2 regions of the Kitasatospora sp. NPDC058063 genome follow, and region 1 is predicted to be linked to the other one. Evidence: riboswitches for the same ligand, from Rfam matches in the RefSeq annotation. Region 1 holds a riboswitch; the other holds the start of a gene.
What was found. A riboswitch is a leader RNA that binds a small molecule or an ion and turns the genes downstream of it on or off. The one in region 1 is predicted to bind glycine.

Region 1 (3,406 bases):
TCGCGGTGCCGAGGGTGTGCCACTCGGTGGTGATCTCCAGCCGCTCCTCCCGGCAGGTGATCTCGACCGGGCTGCTGGGGGCGGACGAGGAGGCGTCGGCGGTCGCGGTGACGGTCGCGGTGGTGGTGGCCATCGGGGCGGGCGTGGCGGCGGGCTGCGGCTGCGGCTTCGGCTCCACGACGGGGGCGGCGGAGGCGGTGGTGGCGGCGGGCGCGGCGAAGCCGGGCTCGGCCGGCGGGGGGGCCATGGGGGCCGCGGGGGTGCTGAGGGTCCGCATGTCGGGCTCCGGGGCGGTCCTGGTGGTGTCGGCGGCAGCGGGGGCGGCGGCAGCGGGGGTCCTGGCCGGTGCGGGCTCGGGGGAGTGCTCGGGCGACCGCTCGGGTGACCGCTCGGGGGTGTGGAAGGTGAGCGACTTGGCCGGGGCCGCCGCGGTCGTCGTGGCGGCGGCCGCCGCCGTGGTGCCGAAGTCGAGGTCGGGCTGCCTGGGCCGGCTCCCGTTCTCGCCGTTCGGGCGGCTGTCCATCGGGGTGTCGAGCCCGTAGTAGCGGTAGAGCTGGAGCTCCTGGGCGGGGGACAGGTGCTGGCCGACGCCGAAGTCCGGCGACTCCTTCACCAGCGACTTGTCGTACGGCACCCGGAGCTCGTCGCCGGCGAACTCGCTCGTGGTCAGCGGGACGAAGGCGTCCCGGCCGAAGATGCCGGTCCGGACCGCGGCCCACTCGGGCCGGCCGGTGGCGTCGTCCAGGTAGACCTCGTCGACCGTGCCGATCTTGTCTCCGTTGCGGTCGACGGCCTTGTGGCCGATGAGGTCCCGGGGGTCGATGTCCGTCTGCACTTCTTTCCTCCCGCGCGCTGAACCTGCGGAACTCCCGCAGGAAGGCGGCCGGAGCACCCGATTCCGTCCGCCACTTCACACCAAAAGCCATGAATCGGACGAGCGCGACCCCGGGTGCGCCGTACGGGGTTGGCACTGGACCGTCCGGGGGACGCGCGTAGACCTCCAGTGACCAGACACACCCGTGATCGGGGGGCCTCCCGCTGGTACCCTGGGCGGCGACCGCAGAGCCCGCTCGGGAGAGTCTCCGATCACGAAAACCGCTGGTCGGAGCGCCGAAGGAGCAACTCCTCCCCGGAATCTCTCAGGCATCCGTACCGTGTGGGGTAGGTCACTCTGGAAAGCAGGGCAGGAGCGTCGGCACGGAAGCCGGCGATCACCACCCTCACCGACGGTGCAAGCCGGCGGAGCGCCCACAGCGCTCCGTGCGGGTGAAGCTCTCAGGTCCCGATGACAGAGGGGGAGGCCTGTTGGGTCCGCGCGCCCAGGCTCGTCCGCTGCCCGCAGCGGTGGGGCCGGCCGGCGTGCGTACCCCCGCCGGTCCGTGACCAGGAGGCCTCGACCACCATGAACGCCCAGCCGAACGCGGGACGCCCCACCGGCGCCTCGACCCTCACCGAGCTTGAGCTGGCCAGCCCCTTCGAGAACCGCCACATCGGCCCCGACGCCGCCGCGCAGGAGAAGATGCTGGCGTCCGTCGGCTACGGCTCGCTGGACGAGCTCGCCGGGACCGCGGTGCCCGAGGCGATCCGCTCCATCACCGCCCTGGACCTGCCCGCGGGCCGGTCCGAGGCCCAGGTCCTCGCCGAACTGCGCGAGCTGGCCGGCCGCAACCAGGTGCTCCAGCCGATGATCGGCCTGGGCTACTACGGCACCTTCACCCCGCCGGTGATCCTGCGCAACGTCATGGAGAACCCGGCCTGGTACACCGCCTACACCCCGTACCAGCCGGAGATCTCGCAGGGGCGCCTGGAGGCGCTGCTGAACTTCCAGACCCTGGTCTCCGACCTGACCGGCCTGCCGACCTCCGGCTCCTCCCTGCTGGACGAGGGCACCGCGGCCGCCGAGGCGATGGCGCTGGCCCGCCGCGTCACCAAGGTCAAGGGCGGCGTCTTCCTGGTCGACGCCGAGACCCTGCCGCAGACCGTCGCGGTGATCAACACCCGCGCCGTGCCGACCGGCGTCGAGGTCGTCGTCGCCGACCTGTCCGAGGGCATCCCGGCCGAGATCGCCGAGCGCGGCGTCTTCGGCGTGCTGCTCCAGTACCCGGGTGCCACCGGCGTGGTCCGCGACCTCACCCCGGTGATCGAGCAGGCGCACGGCCTGGGCGCGATCGTCGCCGTCGCCGCCGACCTGCTCGCGCTGACCCTGCTCAAGTCCCCGGGCTCGCTGGGCGCCGACATCGCCTGCGGCACCTCGCAGCGCTTCGGCGTACCGATGGGCTTCGGCGGCCCGCACGCCGGCTACCTGTCGGTGCGCGCCGAGTACGCCCGCTCGCTGCCCGGCCGCCTGGTCGGCGTCTCCGTCGACGTCGACGGCAACCGCGCCTACCGCCTGGCGCTGCAGACCCGCGAGCAGCACATCCGCCGCGAGAAGGCCACCAGCAACATCTGCACCGCCCAGGTGCTGCTCGCCGTGATGGCCTCGATGTACGCCGTCTACCACGGCCCCGACGGCCTGGCCGACATCGCCCGGCGCACCCACCGCTACGCCGCCGCCCTCGCCGAGGGCCTGCGGGCCGGCGGCGTCGAGCTGCTGCACGGCGAGTTCTTCGACACCGTCACCGCCGTCGTCCCGGGCCGCGCCGCCGAGATCGCCGCTGCCGCCCGTGCCAACGGCATCAACGTGTTCCAGGACGGCGCGGACCGGATCTCCGTCTCCACCGACGAGACCACCACCCGCGAGCACCTGGCCGGCGTCTGGGCCGCGTTCGGCGTCGAGCCGGTCGAGGTCCCCGAGGCCGCCGACGCGCTGCCCGCCGCGCTGCTGCGCGAGGACGAGTACCTGACCCACCCGGTCTTCCACAGCCACCGCTCGGAGACCGCCATGCTGCGCTACCTGCGCCGCCTGTCGGACCGGGACTACGCGCTGGACCGCGGCATGATCCCGCTGGGCTCCTGCACCATGAAGCTCAACGCGACCACCGAGATGGAGGCGGTGACCTGGCCGGAGTTCGGCCAGCTGCACCCCTTCGCGCCGATCGACCAGGCCCAGGGCTACCTCACCCTGATCCGCCAGCTGGAGCAGCAGCTGGTCGAGGTGACCGGCTACGACGCCGTCTCGATCCAGCCGAACGCCGGCTCGCAGGGCGAGCTGGCCGGCCTGCTGGCCGTCCGCGCCTACCACCACGCCAACGGTGACACCCAGCGTGACGTCTGCCTGATCCCGTCCTCCGCGCACGGCACCAACGCGGCCTCCGCCGTGATGGCCGGCATGCGGGTGGTCGTGGTGAAGACCCTGGTCGACGGCGACGTGGACGTCGAGGACCTGAAGGCCAAGATCGAGCAGCACCGCGACAACCTGTCGGTGCTGATGGTCACCTACCCGTCGACCCACGGCGTGTACGAGACC
Region 2 (3,406 bases), on a different contig from region 1:
CCCGCGCCCAGCCGGAGGCGGTCAGCTGCTCGGACGAGGTGACGGCCGGCGCGTAGCCGTGGCCGCTGATCTCCATGTTCCCGTACTGGGCGTCCGGGCTGCCCGGCGTGCCGTGCCACAGCAGCATCCAGACCTGGCCGTCCGCCAGCGCGTGCAGCAGCCGCTCGTACGCGTCGTAGCGCTCCGGCGCGACGTCGCGCAGGGCGCGCTCCAACGCGCCGGGATCAGCTCCCGGGCGCCCGGCCGGTGCCTGGCCCCAGGGCCCCGGCACACCGCCCGCTCCCGTTCCCGCACTCATGCGCCCACCTCGCCGCGCCTCTTTCCCTCAACCCGCCGGCCCGTCGGCCGTCTGCACGCACCCTATGGCGCTGCACCGGCCACCGCCACGGCGACGTGCCTTTGATACGAACCCCGCTCAGCCCCGCGAATAGAACGGCTGTACCCGGGTGAGCAGCCACTCGACCACCGGGTCGTCGGCGAGGTCGAGCAGTACGAGGTGGACGCCGCCGGGCAGCGGCGCGGTTCCCAGCGCTCGGCCGAGCGCGTCGTTCACCGCGGCCGGATCGGCCGGTACCGCCGGGTCCAGCTGGACGCCCACGAACATCACGGTCGGCTCGCCCTCGATGCTGGCCAGCGCCCTGCGGGCGGTCAACACTCCCGGCAGCGCCGACAGTTCGCCCCGGCAGGCGGCCAGGAAGTGCTCCGGGTCCTCGCCCGGCACCGGCTCGCGCAGCGCCACCCGGCCGCCGGTCGGCGCCGCGGCGTCGTCGGCGGCCTCCCAGCGGTCCCCGCGCGGACCGCGCCGCAGCTCGGCGACCCCCTGCGGCGGCACCGGGATGCCCACGGCCGCGTCGGGGTTCACCGCGATGCCCACGCCCAGCGGCAGCCCGCGGGCGAACTCCCACACCGGCGCCACCGCGAAGGCCATCCCCGGCGCCTGCTGGAGGAACACCTCCTGCGAGGAGAACACCGGCACGTACGGGTCGCCGCCCAGCTCGACGGTCGGCAGGTCCAGTGCCTGCCCCTGCGGATCGGCCCCGGCCGGCAGCGGCACCCACACCTGGCTGCGCGCCAGCACCTCGATCACCCGCGGCGTCGCGCCCGGGTCGCCCAGGGCCGCGGTCAGCACCTGCTCCAGCTCGTTGGCCGGCCAGGAACCGCCCGCCGGCGCCTCCTGCGGTCCGCCCCACCCCTGCTGCTGCTCCACCGGGTACCCCATGCGCCGCCGATCCCGCCCTCTGCCGCTCGGCCGCCCTCTGCTGCGCCGACGCGCAGCAGTCTAGGGCCCCCGGGCCCTCCCCTTTAGGGCTCGTGTTCGGGTGCCCCGCGGGCCCCGGTCCCGGGTGCCGTCCCGGGCCCGCGTCCGGATGCCGCGCGGTGTGACCGGGTCCCCTCTCCCCTCTCCGTCCCGGACGTGCCATGATGTGCCCGTCCGACGGCATGCGCCGCGGGCCCCCACAACTCCATACCGGCCGCTCGAACCCGCGCGGGAGAGCCCGGAGTGCCGTTCAGGCACAGCCGGCGCCGAAGGAGCAAGTCCTCCCCGGAATCTCTCAGGCACCCCTACCGCACGGGTTAGGCACATCTGGAAAGCGGCGCCCGGCCCTGTCGTGCGCCCACCCACGGTGCAAGCCGTCATGCTGTCCCCCAAGCTGGAAACAGCTGCGGGCGGCGGGCGGTGAAGCTCTCAGGTTCGACGACAGATGGGGAGACCCACGCCGCCGCATGCCCGCGCGCAGGGTCGGCCCCCAGCGGGTCCGGTCCGGCGCGTGCACCCCTGAGTGCCCCGACCGAGGAGTTCCTGGCCATGTCGTCCCTCCGCCTGACCGCGCTCGACGCGCTGCACCGCGCCCTCGGCGCGACCATGACCGACTTCGCCGGCTGGGACATGCCGCTGCGCTACGGCAGCGAGCGCGAGGAGCACCTCGCGGTCCGCACCCAGGCCGGTCTGTTCGACCTCTCGCACATGGGCGAGATCACCGTCACCGGCCCGCAGGCGGGCGAGATGCTGGACCACGCGCTGGTCGGCTTCGTCTCCGCGCTGGGCGTGCTGCGCGCCCGCTACACCATGATCTGCGCCGAGGACGGCGGCATCCTGGACGACCTGATCGTCTACCGCCTGCGCGAGGACGCCTTCCTGGTCGTCGCCAACGCCTCCAACGCCCAGCTGGTCCTCGACGAGCTGATCGCCCGTGCCAAGGGCTTCGACGCCGTCGTCACCGACGACCGCGACACCTACGCGCTGATCGCCGTCCAGGGCCCGGAGGCCACCGGCATCCTGGCGAAGACCACCGACGCCGACCTGCCCGGCCTGAAGTACTACGCGATCCTCCCGGCCCGGGTGGCCGACCGCGACGTGCTGCTCGCCCGCACCGGCTACACCGGTGAGGACGGCTTCGAGATCTTCTGCCGTCCGGCCGACGCCGAGGCGGTCTGGCAGGCGCTGACCGCCGCGGGCGAGGGCCACGGCCTGATCCCGTGCGGCCTGTCCTGCCGCGACACGCTGCGCCTGGAGGCCGGCATGCCGCTGTACGGGCACGAGCTGTCCACCGACCTCACCCCGTTCGACGCCGGCCTGGGCCGGGTCGTCCGCTTCGACAAGACCACCAACGAGGGCGCCTTCATCGGCCGCAAGGCGCTGGAGCAGGCCGCCGCCGCGGCCGAGACCAACCCGCCGAAGGTGCTGGTCGGCCTGGTCTCCGAGGGCAAGCGGGTTCCGCGCGCCGAGTACACCGTGGTCTCCACCGAGGGCGAGCCGATCGGCCGGATCACCTCCGGCTCGCCGTCCCCGACCCTGGGCAAGCCGATCGCGATGGCCTACGTCGACGCCGCCCACGCCGCCCCCGGCAGCACCGTCGCGGTGGACGTGCGCGGCAAGCACGAGCCCGTCCAGGTCGTGGCGCTGCCGTTCTACAAGCGCGCCCGCTGACCTGTCGCCGCGGCCCCCGTTTTTCCGTTTGCGCACGTCGCGGCCGTCCGCGCGGCGGCCCGCTTCGTCGTACCCGCTTCCCATCCTGGAGAATGACGCCATGAGCAACCCCCAGCACCTGCAGTACACCAAGGAGCACGAGTGGCTGACCGCGGCCGCGGACGGTGTCTCCACGGTCGGCATCACGGAGCACGCCGCCACCGCCCTCGGTGACATCGTCTACGTGCAGCTGCCCGAGGTCGGCGACACCGTGACCGCCGGCGAGACCTGTGGCGAGCTGGAGTCCACCAAGTCGGTCAGCGACCTGTACTCCCCGGTGACCGGCGAGGTCACCGAGATCAACCAGGACGTCATCGACGACCCGGCCTCCGTGAACGCGGACCCGTTCGGGAACGCCTGGCTGTTCAAGGTGCGCGTCGAGGCCACCGACGAGCTGCTCAGCGCCGACGAGTACGACGCGCTCATCAACCCCCAGGG

Region 2: linked by a shared signal. The riboswitch ahead of gcvT (glycine cleavage system aminomethyltransferase GcvT) and the one ahead of gcvP (aminomethyl-transferring glycine dehydrogenase) in region 1 are both predicted to bind glycine.

What each region holds. Positions count from the first base shown of each region.
Region 1 is NZ_JBHVSD010000003.1:14,434-17,839, forward strand. Features, by position in the region: gene ACFVUY_RS06675 (PRC and DUF2382 domain-containing protein) at 1-835, opposite strand, end outside; glycine riboswitch at 1,062-1,165, shown strand; gene gcvP (aminomethyl-transferring glycine dehydrogenase) at 1,403-3,406, shown strand, end outside.
Region 2 is NZ_JBHVSD010000007.1:352,157-355,562, reverse strand. Features, by position in the region: gene ACFVUY_RS15110 (enhanced serine sensitivity protein SseB C-terminal domain-containing protein) at 1-298, opposite strand, end outside; gene ACFVUY_RS15105 (enhanced serine sensitivity protein SseB) at 416-1,219, opposite strand; glycine riboswitch at 1,478-1,579, shown strand; gene gcvT (glycine cleavage system aminomethyltransferase GcvT) at 1,808-2,929, shown strand; gene gcvH (glycine cleavage system protein GcvH) at 3,030-3,406, shown strand, end outside.